4 regions of the Bacillus sp. KH172YL63 genome follow, and region 3 is predicted to be linked to each of the others. Evidence: riboswitches for the same ligand, from Rfam matches in the RefSeq annotation. Region 3 holds a riboswitch; each other region holds the start of a gene.
What was found. A riboswitch is a leader RNA that binds a small molecule or an ion and turns the genes downstream of it on or off. The one in region 3 is predicted to bind S-adenosylmethionine.
Positions count from the first base shown of each region.

Region 1: it holds a riboswitch for S-adenosylmethionine, as region 3 does, so the genes downstream of both, KH172YL63_RS19210 (O-acetylhomoserine aminocarboxypropyltransferase/cysteine synthase family protein) here and KH172YL63_RS08670 (methionine biosynthesis PLP-dependent protein) in region 3, are expected to answer to the same signal.
Region 2: it holds a riboswitch for S-adenosylmethionine, as region 3 does, so the genes downstream of both, KH172YL63_RS09900 (YezD family protein) here and KH172YL63_RS08670 (methionine biosynthesis PLP-dependent protein) in region 3, are expected to answer to the same signal.
Region 4: it holds a riboswitch for S-adenosylmethionine, as region 3 does, so the genes downstream of both, KH172YL63_RS16655 (methionine ABC transporter ATP-binding protein) here and KH172YL63_RS08670 (methionine biosynthesis PLP-dependent protein) in region 3, are expected to answer to the same signal.

Region 1 covers NZ_AP022842.1:3,753,037-3,757,912, reverse strand. Annotated here, with positions in the region: gene KH172YL63_RS19225 (redoxin domain-containing protein) at 1-297, shown strand, start outside; gene KH172YL63_RS19220 (DUF302 domain-containing protein) at 376-756, shown strand; gene KH172YL63_RS19215 (trans-sulfuration enzyme family protein) at 860-1,999, shown strand; SAM riboswitch class I at 2,095-2,213, shown strand; gene KH172YL63_RS19210 (O-acetylhomoserine aminocarboxypropyltransferase/cysteine synthase family protein) at 2,572-3,867, shown strand; gene metX (homoserine O-acetyltransferase MetX) at 3,904-4,876, shown strand, end outside.
Region 2 covers NZ_AP022842.1:1,996,563-2,001,438, reverse strand. Annotated here, with positions in the region: gene KH172YL63_RS09920 (MoeB/ThiF family adenylyltransferase) at 1-770, shown strand, start outside; gene thiE (thiamine phosphate synthase) at 790-1,431, shown strand; gene KH172YL63_RS09910 (MaoC family dehydratase N-terminal domain-containing protein) at 1,588-2,037, shown strand; gene KH172YL63_RS09905 (MaoC/PaaZ C-terminal domain-containing protein) at 2,034-2,438, shown strand; SAM riboswitch class I at 2,607-2,712, shown strand; gene KH172YL63_RS09900 (YezD family protein) at 2,830-2,943, shown strand; gene KH172YL63_RS09895 (phosphoadenylyl-sulfate reductase) at 3,045-3,743, shown strand; gene KH172YL63_RS09890 (sulfate permease) at 3,801-4,823, shown strand; gene sat (sulfate adenylyltransferase) at 4,865-4,876, shown strand, end outside.
Region 3 covers NZ_AP022842.1:1,746,220-1,751,095, forward strand. Annotated here, with positions in the region: gene KH172YL63_RS08665 (zinc-dependent alcohol dehydrogenase) at 1-835, opposite strand, end outside; SAM riboswitch class I at 1,193-1,302, shown strand; gene KH172YL63_RS08670 (methionine biosynthesis PLP-dependent protein) at 1,389-2,516, shown strand; gene metC (cystathionine beta-lyase) at 2,509-3,693, shown strand; gene KH172YL63_RS08680 (bifunctional homocysteine S-methyltransferase/methylenetetrahydrofolate reductase) at 3,710-4,876, shown strand, end outside.
Region 4 covers NZ_AP022842.1:3,255,656-3,260,531, forward strand. Annotated here, with positions in the region: gene KH172YL63_RS16650 (methionine ABC transporter permease) at 1-486, opposite strand, end outside; gene KH172YL63_RS16655 (methionine ABC transporter ATP-binding protein) at 494-1,519, opposite strand; SAM riboswitch class I at 1,628-1,732, opposite strand; gene KH172YL63_RS16660 (MgtC/SapB family protein) at 1,908-2,429, opposite strand; gene KH172YL63_RS16665 (hypothetical protein) at 2,520-2,729, opposite strand; gene KH172YL63_RS16670 (Lrp/AsnC family transcriptional regulator) at 2,751-3,230, opposite strand; gene KH172YL63_RS16675 (multinuclear nonheme iron-dependent oxidase) at 3,521-4,354, opposite strand; gene KH172YL63_RS16680 (MFS transporter) at 4,329-4,876, opposite strand, start outside.

The DNA of each region.
Region 1 (4,876 bases), 2.0 Mb from region 3:
GAAATGCCACATATGCAAAAATACTACGAAAAAAAGGCAGAATCGGAAAATGTCGAAATCCTTGCCGTCAACTTGACTTCCATGGATGAAGGCCAAAAAGCGGTGCAGCAGTTCGTTGATGGCTACGGCCTCACCTTCCCGATCTTGATGGATGAAACAGGCGATGCAGGTGAATTGTACAGGGCCTTCACCATCCCAACCACCTACATGATCGACACCAATGGGACCATCCAGCACAAAATCGTCGGCCCCATGAACGAAGACATGATGGAGAAAATGGTCAAAGGAATGGAATAACCGGAGGGACGGACCTCCCAAAAAGTAGTTTGATCCGATACTCTCTGAGGTATAAAAATGACAGGAGGAGATGTTTTTATGTTTCATTATACAAAGGAAGTCTCAATGAGCGTAAAGGAAGCAGTCGAGAAAGTGGAAGCGGCACTGAAAGAGGAAAGCTTTGGTGTACTGTGGCATCTTGATCTGGCACAAAAACTTGATGACAAAGGATTGGACTTTAACGAAGAAGTCGTCGTATTGGAAGTGTGTAATCCCCATGAAGCGAAGAAGGTGCTTGAAGAGAGCATGCTCGTCAGCTACTTCCTCCCTTGTAAAGTGACCGTCTACACAGAATCAGGGACAACGAAGATCGGTATGGCGAAGCCAAGCAAGCTGATTGAAATGGTCGATTCTGATGAATTGAAGGCTACTGCACTCGATATTGAAAACCGTTTGATCGGATGTTTGGAACGCGTATAAAGAAGAACCTGTTGCCTTGATCGGCAGCAGGTTTTTTTCATGCCACAATCTTCTGAATATGATACACTTTTAAAAATACATCGATTCAGGAAGGATGACAGACATGAATTTCACTACGAAGGTCGTACATAGTCAGTTACAGGGAACGGAGGAGATCCACAGTAAAACGACGCCGATTTATCAGACGTCCGCTTTCTCATTCAGTTCCCTTGAAGAGCTTGAAGGTTTCTATGAAGGGAAGTCCCCTTATCTCTACACAAGAACGGGGAATCCCAATACAGATGAGCTGGGGAACATGGTTGCCGGCCTTGAAGGTGCACCGGCCGGAGTGGCCACATCATCAGGGTTATCGGCCATCCTTGTCGGCATCCTTGCCATTGTCCGCTCAGGTGATCATATCGTGGCTGCCGAGGATTTATACGGCGGCACATTCCATATGCTAAAAGAAGAGCTGAAGTCATTCGGCATCTTGACCACTTTCGTCGACTTTACCGATAAAGATAGCATTGAAGCGGCCCTAACCCCGCAAACAAAGCTCCTATACAGTGAAACAGTCACTAATCCGTTTATGCGGGTAGAGAATATCAAACAAATGGTGAACCTCGCTCAAGAACACAATCTGTTCACCATGATTGATAACACCTTTGCGACACCGTTTTTACAACAGCCTTACCTTGAAGGGGTGGATCTTGTCGCACACAGCGCCACGAAATATATCGGCGGCCACAGTGACATCACCGCCGGGGTCGTCGTCGGAAAGGAAGAGTTGGTAAGGAAGGCAAGAGAGAAGGTCGTCAACATCGGCTCCAATCTGAGTCCATTCGAAGCCTGGCTGACATGCCGAGGGGCAAAAACCCTCGCGCTCCGGATCGGCACCCAGGCCCGCAACGCAGAAACCCTGGCAGGATGGCTTCACAGCAACACCGATATTAAAGAAGTTTATTACCCGACAAACTTATCGACGAAAGGAAACGGGGCGATCGTGACGATCGAGCTTGATGAAAGATGCGATATGAGCACCTTCTTCAAGTCCCTCGGCTGGATCAAAATCGTTCCTTCCCTTGCCGGTGTCGAAACAACGGTGTCCTACCCGCTCGGAACATCCCACCGTGCCCTGCCGAAAGATGCCCAGAAAAAGCTCGGCATCAACACCCACGTCGTCCGGATATCGCTCGGCATCGAAGACGGGGAGGACATCGTCGCTCAATTTGAAGAAGCTGTTAAAAAATCGGTCGAAAAGTAAATAATTAAAAAATTCTAACAATACCCTTGACGCTGAGGTCGGTTACCCTTTATAATTCATCTCAACGCAAGAAATCACACATTGACAACTACATGCTCTTATCCAGAGAGGTGGAGGGACTAGGCCCGATGAAACCCGGCAACCTTCATGTGCGCAGATCGCGTCTCATGAAAAGGTGCTAATTCCTGCAGGCAATTTGCCTGAAAGATAAGAGGAGGACCCTATTCAATTAGACCCTCTTCTTAGGAAGGGGGTTTTTGTTTTGCTCTTTCCGGTAGAGGATCGGGGGGAGTTTGACTGGGCGGTTTGCCCGGTTTTGTTGCCTGTTAAAAATCGGTTGAAGTTTGACAGGTAAAGATCAGCTTAGATTTAACAGTTAAAATTCGGTTGAAGTTTGACAGTAAAAATCAGTTTGGATTCAACAGTTAAAATTCGTTCAAAGTTTAACAGTCAAAAATCAGCCTAAATTCAACAGACAAAATCCACCCAAAATTCAACAGGCAAAACCCTAGGCAAATGCCTAGGCAACACCCTAACCAAACCAAAATCCCAACCCACAGGAGGAACCCAAAATGACCAAATCATTCGACTTCGACACACTACTGCTTCACGGAGGCCAAGAACCGGACCCGACCACAGGATCACGTGCGGTCCCGATTTACCAAACCACATCCTATGTATTTGACAGCAGTGATCATGCCGCAAAATTATTTGCCCTTGAAGAGCCGGGGAACATTTATACCCGGATCATGAACCCGACGGTCGATGTGCTGGAGAAGCGCCTGGCACTGCTCGAGGGCGGCATCGGGGCGCTTGGGGTGTCGTCGGGGATGGCGGCGATTTCCCTGGCGATCCTGAACATTGCGCAGGCAGGTGATGAGATTGTGGCTGCGACAAATCTGTATGGCGGGACGTATAACCTCTTTTCCACGACGCTTCCGAAATACGGCATCAAGGTCCATTTCGTAGATCCGTCCGATCCGGAGAATTTCCGCAAGAGGATCACTGAGAAAACGAAGGCGGTGTTTGCGGAGACGATCGGGAATCCAAGTCTTCACGTGCTGGATATTGAAGCGGTGGCGAAGGTTGCACATGAGCATCATATTCCGCTCATCATCGATAACACGTTTGCGACGCCGTATATTTGTAAGCCGATTGAGTGGGGAGCAGATATTGTCATCCATTCTGCCACGAAATGGATCGGCGGCCACGGGACGGCGATTGGGGGAGTGGTGATCGACGGCGGGAAGTTTGACTGGAATCATGAGAAGTTCCCGGGCTTCACCGAGGAGGATCCAAGCTATAACGGATTGCGCTACGCACAGGATGTGGGTGCGGCCGCCTTCATTACTAAATTGAGGGTACAGCTGCTGCGGGATCTTGGGGCATGTCTGAGCCCGCAAAATGCGTTCCTGCTCCTGCAGGGGTTGGAGACGCTCCATCTCCGCATTGAACGCCATACAGAAAATGCCCGGAAGATCGCCGAGCATCTCGATCAGCATCAAGGGATCGCATGGGTGTCATATCCGGGACTCCCACAGCATCCGTCCCACGGGCTTGCCGAGAAGTATTTGAAAAACGGTGCCGGATCGATCGTTGTGTTTGGCATCAAAGGTGGAAGGGATTCGGGCCGGAAAGTCGTCGACAATATTTCCCTTTGGTCACATGTGGCGAACGTGGGGGATGCGAAATCATTGATCATCCATCCGGCTTCCACGACACACCAGCAGTTGAACGCCGAGGAAATCCGGGCGACTGGCGTGACGGAGGATCTGGTGAGGCTTTCTGTTGGATTGGAATCGGCGAAGGATCTTATTGAGGACCTTGACCACGCAATCGAAGTGGCACTGGAAACCTCTCCTGTATAAGGAAGAAACGACAAACTTGAAAAAGGAGGTGGAGAAATGGATGCGTCCACTGCGTATGAAGTCAGCTCCATATCTCTCCCATCCCTCACATTAGAGTCAGGCACCACGCTGCGGAATGTCGATTTGGCATATGAACGTACAGGAAATAAAGAGGGTCCTGTGATCCTTGTCTGCCACGCCCTCACCGGGACCCATATAGTGAAGGGGACGGATGAGTGCCCGGGCTGGTGGGATGGATTGATCGGGCCCGGTTCTTATATCGATACAAATCACTATCAGGTGATTTCTTTCAATGTCCTGGGAGGATGTGAAGGGAGCACAGGGCCTACGACAAGAAACCCGGATACTGGACAGCCGTACGGTCCGAGCTTTCCTGGCATCACGATCAGGGATATGGTCAACGCTCAGTATGAGGCGTTAAAGCTGCTTGCAGTTCCCCGTATAGAAGCGGTCATAGGGGGTTCGTTGGGAGGCATGCAGGCACTGGAGTGGGGCGTCCTTTATCCTGATTACATCGGTAAAGTATTCGCACTGGCGGTCACGCCCCGGTTGAATGACTTTGGGATTGCATTTAATCACATCGGCATCACCGCGATTGAAGGGGATCCTGCCTTTTGCAATGGACATTACCGTGATGGTTCACTTATAAAAGGATTGGAGATTGCCAGGATGGTCGGCATGGTCACGTACCGGACACGGGAGCTGTTTGACGAGCGGTTCCGCCGTGAGGAAAAGGATGACCGCTTCAGTGTGGAAAGCTATCTGGATTATCAGGGACAGAAGCTAGCAAGGAGGTTTGACCCGAACAGCTATCTGACGCTCCTGAAAGCAATGAACACCCATGATATCGCCCGGGGGAGGGGAGATCTTGAACATGTGGCCGGAACTTATCCGAGCGAGCTGATTTCCATCAGCTATGAAGGCGACAGCATCTATTCCCCTGAGTATTTAAAGGATTTTACCGAGAAGACGTCAAACGGCCGCCACTATTTTATTTCGACAGAATTCG
Region 2 (4,876 bases), 250 kb from region 3:
CAGCAAAAAACAGATTGCAAGAAATCAATTCAACAGTCGAGGTTTCTGCTCATGTACGAGATGTATTGGCTGAAGATTTGTTGGACCTGCTCAATGGCGTCGATCTCATGATTGACGCCACCGATAACTTTGAAACAAGGATGATGATGAACGATGCAGCCCATCTCCATGACATCCCCTGGGTCTATGGTGCCTGCGCAGGAAGCTACGGCATCTCCTTTGCCATGGTACCCGGTGTTACTCCTTGCCTGCAATGCCTGATCCATTCGGTCCCGACCGGGGGAATGACGTGTGATACGGCGGGAATCATCAGTCCTGCCGTTTCTTCTGTCACAGCCCTTCAAACGACCGAAGCGTTGAAAATATTAGTAGAAGATGCCTCTTCACTCAGTCACAGAATCGTTTCATTTGATTTATGGAAAAATGAGTATTCGTCTTTGTCTGTCGGCTCATTAAAAAAAGAAGACTGCCCCTCCTGCGGTCACACAAGGACATATCCTTACCTGCAATATGCCAACCAAACAAAAACAGCCGTCCTATGCGGGAGGGAGGCTGTTCAAATCCGACCCGCATCACCTGCGTCCATCAATCTTAAGGAATTCGCCTTGATGCTAAGCACCAAAGGAAAAGAAGTGATGGCGAATCCCTATTTGATTTCTTTCAATGAGGGAGCTTTGAGATTCGTTCTTTTCAAGGATGGCCGGGCGATCATCCATGGAACGAAGGAAACCGATACGGCCAGGACAGTCTACCACCGCTATATGGGATGAAGGAAGCAGGGGTGAAAATATGAATATACAACACTATTTAAGGCTTTATTTCATCATGGGCAGTACGAATTGTGAAAAGGATCCCATTTCAGTGTTGAAAGAAGCCGCCGCAGGGGGGATCACCATGTTTCAGTTCCGGGAAAAGGGCCTCAACTGCCTGCACGGAAAAGCCAGGTACACCCTCGCCCGGAGCCTGCAACATGTATGCCGCGCGCACAAGATTCCTTTCATAGTGAATGATGATGTGGAACTTGCCCTTGCATTAAATGCGGATGGGGTTCATATCGGACAGGAAGATGATTCAGTCGAAGACGTACGGAAAAAAATCGGCGAGAAGATCCTTGGCGTGTCCGTCCATCATGTGGAAGAAGCCAAGCGTGCAAAAAATGCGGGAGCCGACTATATCGGCGTAGGCCCTATGTTTCATACGTCCACGAAGTCCGATTGCAGGGATGTGCAAGGTCCCTCAGTGATCAGATCAATCAGAAAAGCAGGCATAGAGCTGCCACTTGTGGGTATCGGTGGCATTCACGCGGGAAATGCATCACAGGTTCTTAGAGCAGGGGCAGATGGAATCGCTGTCATATCAGCGATTTGCAAAAATCCTCCTGATACGATTCATTTACTGCACGTCACGAAAGAAAACAATTCATCAACTTGACATCTGATACAAGGGGCAGCCTCATGACAGAATGGGACTGCCCCTCTTTTTGTAAAAAAATCTCCATGACAGCCCTGATTCTCAAGTCACCTCCATAATTTTCAGGATAGAATGATAAGATAATAGTAAGAGTTTGAAAAGAATAGAGGTGTAGACATGTTCCAGAAATATATAGGCAGGCGCTCTGATCCTGTTGCCAACATTGTCGAACAGAACGCCGTACGTCAATTTGCAGAAGCGATCGGCGGCCCTCATCCCATCTATGTGGACGAAGAGTACGGCAAACGTTCCCGTTATGGTAGAAATATTGCTCCACCAACTTTCCCGAGGGTGTTTGACTACGGAATGATTGAAGGTTTCCATTTACCAAACGAAGGATTGATCCACGGGGAACAGTCTTTTCAATACAGGAGGCCGTTATATGTAGGCGAAACGATATGCTGCTCGACTGAGATAAAGAATTATAATGAACGGGCCGGTTCGTCGGGGACGCTTGGCTTCCTTGTGATCGAGGACATCGGGAAAACACCGGAGGGAGAGACCATTTTCTTTTCCACCTCCACTGTAATCATTACGGAAGCCGTCAAAGAGAGGTGGAATCAATGAGAAATCTTCGGACATATCAAAAAGGAGACCGACTTCCCCCGCTTGAACTGGGACCGGTTTCGCTGGAAGATTTGATTTCTTACAGCAAGGCTTCAGGTGATCACAATCCCATTCATGTGAATGAAGAAGTAGCACTGAATCTCGGGCTCCCCGGTATCATCGCCCATGGGATGTGGACGATGGGAACTGCCTCCAGGCTGTTCAGCGCTCATAGTGAGGAAGGCTTCATACAAGACTACTCTGTCCGTTTTACAGGGATGGTCCTCCTTGGAGACAACATCACCCTGCTCGCCGAATTAACAGATATAAGGGAAAATTGTCTCTCCTTCAGCCTACTCGCAATCAATCAGCATGACAAAAAAGTGCTTGAAGGAAGCATCGTCTATTCACTTTTCCAGTAGGGCTCCATCCAGCAATTGAAAAAATATGATGTCGTATTACACCAATTGATTGAATAGATATAAAGTATATGGAAAGTAAAAATAAGACAAAAGACATAAATCCGATAGAAAAAGTCGGGTTGACTTCCGTGTGTAATGTGATATTATTTAGAATATTAAAATTAATAACTCTTATCCAGAGTGGTGGAGGGATCTGGCCCTGTGAAGCCCAGCAACCTACGAAATGTAAGGTGCTAATTCCAGCAAAATGGGAAGTCATTTTGGAAGATAAGGTATTCTTACCTGAACAACTTTCCAAAATGGATGGTTGTTTTTTTGTTTTTGAATCTGGATAAGAAGAAATTGGGGGAATCATGTGACCAAAGCGAATAAACAAAACGGGGACGACGTGATGGAAAAGATTCAATCCATGCTGGAATCGATGAATTTTGGTTCCATCACGATCGTCGTTCAAGACGGGAAAGTCATTCAACTAGAGAAAAATGAGAAAGTCCGAATTAAATAAGCTGACTAGACAACTAGAGGCGCATAACACAGATAGGGGAATCCCTTTATCTTGTTATCGCCTCTTTTTGTATGGATAAGCCTCAGGGAAAGGGGTGCAATATGTTAACCTACTCAAACTGGAAAGCGCACACTGTCGATTTTGACATAGACCCTGTTTATAAGGGCGCTTTGAATGTACTGAAATGGACTTATGAAGAGTACGGAGGCGAAGTCGTCTATGCCTGCAGTTTCGGAATCGAAGGCATCGTCCTGATCGATCTCATAAGCAAGGTAGAACCTCACGCAAAGATTGTATTTCTGGATACAGGCGTACATTTTAAAGAAACTTATGAGGTCATCGAAAAAGTAAGAAAAAGATATCCAGGTATAGATATTCAGATGAAAAAACCGGAATTAACCTTAAAAGAGCAGGCTGAGGTCCACGGAGAAAAGCTGTGGGAGAGAAATCCAAATCAGTGCTGTCAAATTCGAAAGTTAGATCCTTTAAAAGAGTCACTATCAGAAGGAAAAGCATGGATTTCAGGCTTAAGGAGGGAACAATCGCCCACAAGGAGGAATGTTGAATTCATCAACAAGGATGAAAAATTCCAATCCATCAAAATTTGTCCATTGATCCACTGGACATGGAAAGACATTTGGCGATACGCCCATAAACAGAATCTAACGTATAACGCCCTCCATGATCAGGGATATCCGAGTATAGGCTGCTCCCATTGCACAAAGCCTGCCATCGATATGAATGATCTCCGCTCTGGGAGATGGACGGGTAAAGGCAAGACAGAATGCGGACTTCATTAAGCGGGGTGAGAATCTTTGCTTGAAATTCTGGCCATCGCGATCAGCTTGTTCTTTGCCATGAACATTGGTGCCAGTGGAGCGGCCGCATCGATGGGGGTGGCGTATGGAGCGGGAGCCATCAAGAATATCCGTACGGCTCTCTTGATTTGTGCAATCGGTGTTCTGAGCGGAGCGGTACTTGGCGGCGGTGAAGTGGTGAAGACCATCAGTTCAGGGATCATCCCGCCATCACTCTTATCCATCAAGATTGTCATCATCATATTATCTTCGGCGACCATATCGCTGTTCCTGGCGAATTTAATCGGGATCCCCTTATCAACAAGTGAAGTGACGGTCGGGGCGGTGGTTGGTGTAGGAGTCAGCTTTCAGGTGCTGTACGTGAAGTCTTTGATCACCATCATGAGCTTCTGGGTGATTGTCCCGGTCATCGCGTTCGGATTGACCTGGTTATGTGGAATTTTGCTGGTGAAGCTTGGAAAACGGGGAGTCCGGTTAGAAAAAGGCTGGCTTGCATATGTATTGATTGTTGCAGGGTTCTTTGAGGCTTTTTCAGCAGGGATGAACAATGTGGCAAATGCAGTCGGTCCCCTTGTAGGATCCGGTTTATTATCCGCTTCTAATGGAATATGGATCGGCGGCTTATTTGTTTCCCTCGGCGCAATTTTACTTGGTAAGAAAGTGGTTGAAACAAACGGGAAGAAAATCACACAGTACTCGAAGGCAGAAGGCATCTTGATCTCAACTACCGGTGCATTGCTGGTCATGGTGAGTTCCCTGTACGGATTGCCAATTCCCCTTACCCAGGTGACGTCCTCTTCCATCATCGGATTAGGGATGGCAAAAGACGGAAAGCACATGCTGCAAAAGAAAATCGTGAAGAAAATCGTGAAAATATGGGTGGTGTCCCCACTGATCTCTCTTTGCATTTCATATGTATTGGTGAAGCTTGTCATTGACCGTGATCTTTATTCCATGGTCGTTCCGGTCAGCGTCATCATCGCGACAATCGGTGCACTTTCCCTGATGAGGGTTATAAACGAAGAGAGACGTTCTTTACACGAGGACGGCGGAGGGATTTAATCTTAATTCTGATTAAAACAATATATAAAGGAGGATATGGAATGAGTTTACAG
Region 3 (4,876 bases):
GGCTGATTGTCCCGAACTGATTATCGAACTCAGAACCGAATGTTTCATTTGGCTGGACGGTTCCATCCATCCCTACACAATCAATCACAACATCAGCACCGCCCTTTGTATCTTCATGTAAAAGGGAGCCGATATCTTCATAGTTTTTGAAATTATAGATGTCCACTTGATTGGTCCGTTTCGCATGATCAAGACGGTGATCGACCTGGTCGACAGCGATGACCCTTTCGGCACCTTTCAATTTAGCGAATTTCTGTGCCATCAATCCAATCGGCCCACTCCCAAGTACGATGACCGTATCTCCTTTTTTGACGCCACTGTGCTCTACACTCCAAAAGGCGGTAGGGATGACATCTGACAGAAACAGGACGCTTTCATCTTCCAACTGACTTGATTCAGGGACTTTGAATGATGTGAAATCGGCATAAGGAACGCGTAAGTACTGAGCCTGACCTCCGGGATATCCCCCGTTCATTTCAGTGAAACCGAACAGACCCCCTACCTCACCATGAGGGTTGGACTCATCGCATTGACTCTCCATCTGGTTCTCGCAGAAAAAGCAGCTTCCACAGCCAATGTTGAAAGGGATAACGACGCGGTCTCCTTTTTTCAGTGTTTTTACGTCAGGTCCGACCTCTTCTACGATTCCCATCGGTTCATGACCAACCACGTAATCCTTCTCAGGCTCGATCCCTCCTTTATAAAGATGAAGATCAGAACCACATATGCCACTAGCCGTAATTCTCACAATCATATCTGTTCGTTCTTGAATGGCAGGGTCCTCTACTTCTTTCACGACCATTTTTTCTTTTCCTTGAAATGTAACACCTTTCACCTTCATCACTCCTGTCAATTTTGTAAGATTCTTCTATGTGTATACACCATTTCCATGGGACGTAAACCAACGAATGTTTTAAACCTTAGGGGATCACATCCTTGGTGTTCAATAAACGTTGCTAACCAGCAGTGTGAAAAAGCATAAGTATGGAATGAATTACCAAATGCATGGTGTGGAAGATTCAATGAGAACATTCCACATTGATCTAAAGTTTGTTCTGTTAAATGACCGGTTGTGAGTCATAGCGAATAAAAAGTAATTGCGTTTCTTTTTTAAAAATTCTCACTTTTCATTGACAGCCATGCTTACTTGTTATAAAGTATGAGAAAGTTAAACTTCACACAATCAAATAATTTCTTATCTAGAGAGGTAGAGGGACTGGCCCGACGACACCTCAGCAACCAGCCGCAGTTACAGGTATGGTGCTAATTCCAGCAAGTTGATGTCAACTTGGACGATAAGAGGGAGAAAGAATAGACAAAACCTTCTTATTTTATAAGAAGGTTTTTTGTTTTTTCCCTTTTCGATTTCAGTGGAAGAAAAGGAGAGAATGAACGTGAGTAAACATATTGAAACGTTGCTTGTTCAAGCGGGTAACCGGAAGGACCCTGCTACGGGAGCGGTGAGTCCGCCCATTCATTTATCGACCGCTTATGAACATAAGGGAATCGGGCAATCGACCGGTTATGATTATTCAAGAACAGGGAATCCGACGAGAGCCACGTTAGAGGATGTGTTGGCCGGACTGGAAGAAGGTTATGGTGGATTTGCCTTCAGTTCAGGGATGGCAGCGATTCAGGCCGTTTTGTGCCTTTTCTCTTCAGGGGACGAACTGGTTGTCTCGAAAGATCTCTATGGCGGCAGTTACCGTTTATTTACTCAATATGAGAAGCAGTATGATATGATCTTTCATTTTGTAGATACAAGTGATATTGCAGCCATCACCAATAAAGTGAACGGAAGGACGAGGGCGATTTTTCTTGAAACGCCTACCAACCCGTTGATGAATGAAGCTGATATTTCGGAAGTTGCACACTTTGCGCAGGATAATGGGTTACTTCTGATCGTAGACAATACGTTTTATACTCCGGTTCTGCAGAAGCCATTAACAGATGGGGCAGATATAGTGGTCCACAGCGCCACCAAGTATCTGGGCGGACATAATGATGTATTGGCGGGGGCAGTGATCGTACAGTCCAGGGAGCTCGCTGAAAAAATCTATACGATCCAAAATTCAATCGGATCGGTGTTGGCACCCTTTGATTGTTGGCTGTTACTGAGGGGGATGAAAACACTCAGCCTCAGAATGCGCCAACATGAGGAAAATGCCCGTGCACTTGCCCGCTATCTTGAAGAACACCGGTGTGTAACGGACGTACTGTATCCGGGAAGGGGAGGCATGCTTTCTTTCCGCCTTGAAAAAGAAGAATGGGTCTCCCCGTTCCTTCAAAGGTTAAAGGTCATTACGTTTGCAGAAAGTCTCGGCGGCGTGGAAAGTTTCATCACCTATCCAGCCACCCAGACGCATGCGGATATTCCGGAAGACGAACGAAACAAATTGGGCATTTGTAACCGGCTGTTAAGATTTTCAGTAGGAATCGAGCATATCGACGACTTAATCGAGGATTTGGAGAATGTTTTTCATCAATTGGAAAAAGAGGTGCATACGTATGAGTAAAAAACCATTTTCAATTCAGACGTCACTCATCCATTCCCACGGTATCCATAAAGAAACAGGGGCAGTTTCAACACCGTTACATCATGCCACCACATTTCATCAACAGGATTTTGATCAGTACGGCAAGTACGACTACAGCCGATCAGGAAACCCGACAAGGGAAACAGTGGAAGAAACCATCGCTGAGCTTGAAGGTGGCGTGAGGGGCTTTGCCTTTTCATCGGGAATGGCGGCCATCTCAACAAGCTTTTTATTATTATCGAGCGGTGATCATGTGCTTGTATCTGAAGAAGTTTATGGAGGAACTTATCGCATGATCACAGAAGTCCTGACCAAATTCGGCATAGACTATTCGTTCGTAAACATGAAAGATCTTCATGAAGTCGCCTGTTCAATCAAAGAAAACACAAAAGTGATTTATATGGAGACACCATCGAATCCACTCCTGAACATCACGGATATACAAGGGGTAGTGAAGCTGGCAAGGGCGAATGGATGTATGACATTCCTGGATAACACATTCATGACGCCCCTTCTTCAAAGGCCGATCTCCCTGGGTGTGGATGTTGTGCTGCACAGTGCAACAAAATTCCTTGCCGGACATAGCGACGTTCTGGCGGGCCTTGCTGTGACGGGAAGTGAAGAAATTGCAGAGAAGCTTTCCTTCCTGCAAAATTCATTTGGTGCCGTATTGGGTGCACAGGACTGCTGGCTTTTGTTGAGAGGTTTGAAAACACTTCATGTACGATTGAAGGAATCGTCAGAATCGGCTTATAAGATCGCTACGTTTCTGGAGAAAAGAAAAGAAGTCGAGGAAGTCTACTATCCAGGTTTGAGCTATCATCCTGGACGGGAGATTCAGATTCGCCAATCAGAAGGTCCGGGAGCGGTGCTTTCGTTTAAGTTAAAGGGAGAAGAAGAGGTAAAAAGATTCATAGAGAATATCAATATACCTGTTTTTGCAGTAAGCCTCGGGGCGGTCGAATCGATCCTTTCCTACCCTAGCAGGATGTCCCACGCCTCTATGCCGAAAGCAGAAAGGGAAAGGCGGGGAATCACCGATGGATTATTGAGGCTCTCGGTAGGGCTTGAGAACGCCGAGGAGCTTATAAAAGACCTTGAACAGGGGCTGGACAGTTTAAATAGAAATAAAGGAAACAGCGTCATTAATTTATAGAGAAGGAGGGAATGTGTTGAAACCGTTACTGGATGCACTGAAAGAAAAGATACTGATCGCAGACGGGGCGATCGGGACCCTGCTGTACTCATACGGAGTGGACCGATGCTTTGAAGAGTTGAATCTGTCTCATCCGAATGAAGTGGTAAAGGTTCACAGGGAATATATCGAAGCTGGAGCCGATATCATTCAAACGAATACGTACGGAGCGAACTATCAGAAGCTGTCAAGGTACGGCCTTGAGGACTCTGTGAAGGAAATAAACACTGCGGCGGTCCGTCTTGCCAGAAAAGCAGCAGGTCAGGACACATACGTTCTTGGCACCGTCGGCGGGATCCGGGGGATCAAGCAAAATGTCCCCTTGGAGGAAATCAAAAGAAGCTTTCGGGAACAGCTTTATTGTTTATTATTGGAGGGCGTCGACGGGCTCTTGCTTGAAACGTATTATGACTTTGAAGAATTGACAACTGTATTGAAAATTGCCAAACGTGAAGCAGACATCCCTGTGGTTGCACAAGTTTCCCTTCATGAAACCGGTGTGCTGCAAAATGGCATGGAGGTAGGGGAAGCGCTGAAGCAGCTGGAGTTACTCGGAGCGGATGTCGCAGGAATAAACTGCCGAATGGGACCGTTTCATATGGTCAACTCACTGGAAGAGGTCCCATTACCGAAAACAGCTTTCTTATCGGTTTATCCGAATGCAAGTCTCCCGAACTATGAAGAAGGCCGCTTCTATTATTCTGCTGAACCGGGGTATTTCGGGGATATCAGTAATGAACTGAGGCTGCAGGGGGCAAGGATCATCGGCGGCTGTTGCGGTACAACACCCGACCATATCCGGTCTGTTGCCGAAAAATTAAAGAGCAGGGAACCGGTGACTGAAAAAGTGGTGAAAAGAAAAAAAGCCGTGGAAATTTCTTCACCAGCAATCAGGGGGAAACTGCTTCATGAACAAGTGAAGGAAAAGAAAACAATCATTGTGGAACTCGATCCGCCGAAACATCTCGATACCACATTGTTTTTTCAAGGGGCGAAGGCTTTGAAGGAGGCAGGAATCGATGCGTTGACCCTTGCTGATAATCCGCTTGCCTCACCTCGTATCAGCAATGATGCCATTGGGAATCTGATCCACTCGAAATATGACCTTACCCCGCTCGTTCATATTACGTGCCGGGACCGGAAC
Region 4 (4,876 bases), 1.5 Mb from region 3:
CCCGGCCATGGCCGATGCCCCGACAAGGCCGATTGTTGCGATTGTGATATTCAGGACCAGCGTACTCAATGCTTCCGGAATGAGGATCCCGAAGATGATCTGCCACGGCCCGGCCCCCATGGACTCGGCCGCTTCGATGACACCCGGTTCCACTTCAAGGAGCGAACTTTCTACGAGTCTTGCAATATACGGCGCCGCAAACACGACAAGCGGCACTACGGCGGCTGCCGTTCCGATCGATGTGCCGACGACCAACCGGGTAAACGGGATGATCGCGACCATCAGGATGATGAACGGGATTGACCGGAACACGTTGATGATGCTGCTCAATACGGAAAAGACGGCTTTGTTTTCAAGCAAGTGTCCCTTTCTCGTCACCACGACGATGATGCCGAGGGGAAGGCCGATGAGTGTGGCGAACAGAAGGGAAAATGACACCATCGCCACCGTATCCCATGTCGCTTCAATAATCTTTGGCCAAAACAATTCCCAATTAACTTGCACGCTTCTCCACCTCGCTTACGAATAATCTGTTTCTCCAATAATCCAGGATTTCTTCCGTTTCGCTCCTGCTGCCGATGATCTGGACGATGAGATTCCCGAACGGCTGACCCTGGAGTTCTGTGATCTGCCCGAATAATACATTGATGTGGGCGTTGAATGCTTTTGCCGTCTCAGAAAGGATCGGCAGGCCCGTTGAATCTCCTTTGAAAATGAGGCGGCAGATGCGCCCTTCCTTGCTGTCATTCAATTTGTCGAGAACCGATGCCGGCAGCTGATCATTCATGACACTTTTCACAAAGTTTTTCGTCGTCGAGGTCTGCGGGTTGGAAAAGATATCGAACACGCTTCCCTCTTCCACGATTTCTCCATTTTCCATCACCGCGACCTTATCACAGATTTCCCGGATGACCCCCATTTCGTGGGTGATCATCACGATTGTAATCCCATACTCCCCGTTGATTCTTTTTAATAGATTCAAAATTGATTCGGTCGTCTGGGGATCCAGTGCGGATGTGGCTTCATCGCAGAGGAGAATCGATGGCGAGGTCGCGAGGGCCCTTGCAATCCCCACCCTCTGCTTCTGACCGCCTGACAGCTCGTCGGGATAATGCTTCGCTTTATCTTCAAGTCCGACAAACGCGAGCAGCTCCTTGACCCTTTCACTGATTCTTTCTTTCGGCCACTTTGCAAGTTTCAGAGGATAGGCGATATTCCCTGCCACCGTCCGGGACTGAAACAGATTGAAATGCTGAAAAATCATCCCGATCCGGTGCCGCTCCTTCCTCAGATCAATCGCCGACTGATCCTTCAGGCTGCGCCCCTCTATGAAAATATCACCCGATGAAGGTTTCTCTAAAAAATTGAGACAGCGGACAAGCGTGCTCTTACCCGCCCCGCTGAACCCGATCACGCCATAAATCTCTCCCTTTTTCACCTCGAAGGAAACATTCTTCAAAGCATTGAACGGGCCATCCTTCGTCTCGAATACTTTCGTAACATTCTGAACTCTGATCATACAGGACCTTCTCCTTTCGCTATGTATCCCTCTTACTTGTGCTTCCGGCCAAATAAAAAGTGCCCCCCTTCATAAGAAGAGAGGCACAAATATGTAGATGTCCCGCTCTTCTCATCTTTCAAGTCACATGACTTGATGGAATTGGCACGGTATTCATAAGAACCCGTTGCCGAGGTATCACAGGGCCAGTCCCTCCACCTCTCTGGATAAGAAGATATCGCTTTATTTAATTAATGTTATGATGCGTTTAAGCATTAGGGTAATGGTATAGAATTTCCATTGTTTTGTCAACAATGTTTTTTGAATATTTCATAAAAAACTAAAAAAACTGACCTCAGTCCCAGGTCAGTTTTGCCGCAATACAGAGTGGAGAGAACAGGCCTCGAGCCTACTCCTCATCCTTCTCTTCCTCTTTTTTCTTCCCCATCTTCGGCAGCCGCACGGTCGTCATTTCCCGGCCTTCGAAAATGTTCCCGATCCTCGTTGTGATGAACGTGATCAGGGTCGCGAAGATGACGATCCCGTAAAAGCCTGCCCCAATCCCGATGCCGACTCCACCTACGTAGAAAATCATCGCAGCGGAAGTGAGTCCTTTTACCCGCAGGCCGTCTTTCAGGATCACACCTGCACCTAAGAAACCGAGCCCTGAAACAATTTGAGCCGCAAGCCGGAAAGGATCCATCATCTTCCCGCTGTCCGGCTGACTGAGCATTTCCGCCCCTTCAATCGAAACGATCGTGATCAACGTACAGGCCACCGCCACATACGTATACGTCTTTAACCCGGCAGGCTTATTTTTCGACGTCCGGTCCCATCCGATCACGAACCCCAGGACCGCACTCACCACAATCCGGAAATAAATATCATGCTGCCAGAAGAAATCCGCTGCTGCATTGATGATATGTGACATGGTGAAATCCTCCTCCTGTGCAAGATTGCTATTTGTAGAATATTTTTTTATCGTACACTAAATTATTTGGTATAGAAAGGGTATGTCCAATCAAAGTTTCCCTTCTCTCATCCACTTGGCAATCCTTATACTGCCAAATACCGCTACTGCAAATATCAATATAGTAAGAACGACATATATGTTCAATGCGTTGATTTCTTTCAAACCATTATCATTTCCGGTTATAAAAAATAGTAAAAAGATAAAAGCAATGTAAAGCAGCACATTGGGTATAATCCAGGCTATTCTCAATTTATTCATACACAACACCTTTATTATAAGTTATTCCCCATGTATCGGCAGCACCGTCGAATCCTTGATCTCCCGGAGCGCCAGGCTCGTCTGGATCTTCGTGATCCCCATTTCATTCAGCCGCCTGATAAAGAGCTCGAGCCCCTTCCGATCCTTGCAGGCAACCTTCAGGAGATAATCGTATTCGCCGGTCAGACAGTGACATTCCAGCACCTCTTTCATCGCTTCCAATGTCTCCTCCAACGCTTCCAGCTTCTCCGTCCGGTGCTCATTCGTACTCATGAACACAAAGCACAACAAATCAAATCCAAGCTTCTCATGATTCAGTATCGCTACCTGCTTCTTGATATACCCTTCCGTCTCCAGCCGCTTGATCCGAGCATGCACGGCCGGTGCGGACAAATTGACCCGCTTCGATAATTGGAGATTGCTCAAATTCCCGTCCTTTTGCAGCAAATCCAACAGCTGCAGATCCATCTGATCAAGGACCCTGCTTACGATTGATTCCATGGTTGGTGTCTCCTTTGTGAATTGATGGTTAGTGGGGGGATGTGGTGAAGATTTGTAAGCTATTACTCTTAGATACTTTTATTTGTTTTGGTTTTTCTTATTATACTATACAACAAAGAAGCACAAGCACGGGGACGGTTCCCGTGCTTCCATACACTTTGACGTAATGCAGGCGTGCAAAATCATGGTTCATCCATTTTTGCGTGTTTACCTGCTTCATTTTACGAAAGGTTCAACTACTTACCATACAAAAAAGACGCCTGTCCTCATAAGGATCAGGCACACATAAACTATAGAATATAATTGGCTTGAAACATTTGTTTTAATCTTTTTAAATCTTCTTTTACATCTTTGGTTCCTTCAAGATTCATATCTCTTTCAAGGTTAATCGTATGTACAGGGGCATTCTCCAGAATATATTCCAGTAATCTCCAGACTTCTTCATGAACAGGCTCAGCATGTGAATCGATGAGAATACCATCCATTTCTGTGAAACCGGCAATATGCAAGTGGTTAATCTTTTCCTTTGGTAGAGCATCAAAGAATTGATAAGGATCATAATCGTGATTGACTGAATTTACATAGAGATTAGAAACATCCAACAACATACCTATCTCTGTTTCGTTTAATAATCTGACCCAGAACTCACATTCACTATAAACATTATTGGGCCAGTTGAATTGGTATGTGATATTTTCCAGATAAAGTTGCCTGCCAACATGGTGGTGAAAGTGACGCGCTTTGTCTTTAAGTAAATGGATGGATTCGTCTATAAAGAAGGATGGAATAAAGTCAGTCAAAGAATATTCCCCCACACTGCTAACGGCAAGGTGATCCGTAATAAAGGGGGCATTGATCTCGTTACTCAGCTCTATCAGCCTATCCAATTTCCTTTCATTGATATCTTCGAATGTAGCCATAGATAAAGACAAACTATGAGCCACCAGGGTAAAGTCCCTTTTCAGCCTGGAAAGTTCTTCATTCGTACTTGGATGATAAAACAATTCAGGTGATATTTCTAAGAAATCCACCATTTCCTTTAAATCGTCCAGTTGATCTGCAAATTCATTTCGGTAGCTTATTCCTACCCCCCTTAAACTATGCAATGGAGTCACCTTCTTCACGAATCGTTTTCTCATTTGATAAGAGAATTTTAAATGAATAGTTCACCCGGAAAAGGGAGAGTATGGTAAAGATGATCAAGAAAGATACAACTCCGAATTCATCTATGATCAAGTAAGAAATCGGTATAAAGATTAGTTTACTAAGGTCGCTTAGAGCAATGGTAATGGATTTGTATTTGGCTTTCATATGGTTAGGGGCTTTAATGAATATTTCAGCCCGTAACAGATTATTGATGATCGGGGTCCCGAATGTAAATAATGAAAAGCCGATCAAATAAAAGATTGGAACGGGCGATGCAGTCATCATGATTAATCCCCCGACAATGAGGGCGTTTGAAGTGATGAGGAGCTGTAACTTTGACCACTTGTAAACATCCACTTTTGATAAAAGCATGTTGGCAAGGATCGATCCGATGCCTCCAATGATCCAGAACCCTGAGAATACGGCTGTACTTGCATCGTACCTTAAATCTAACACGAATACAGAAACGCTTATAATAATCGGGGTAATCATACCATTGA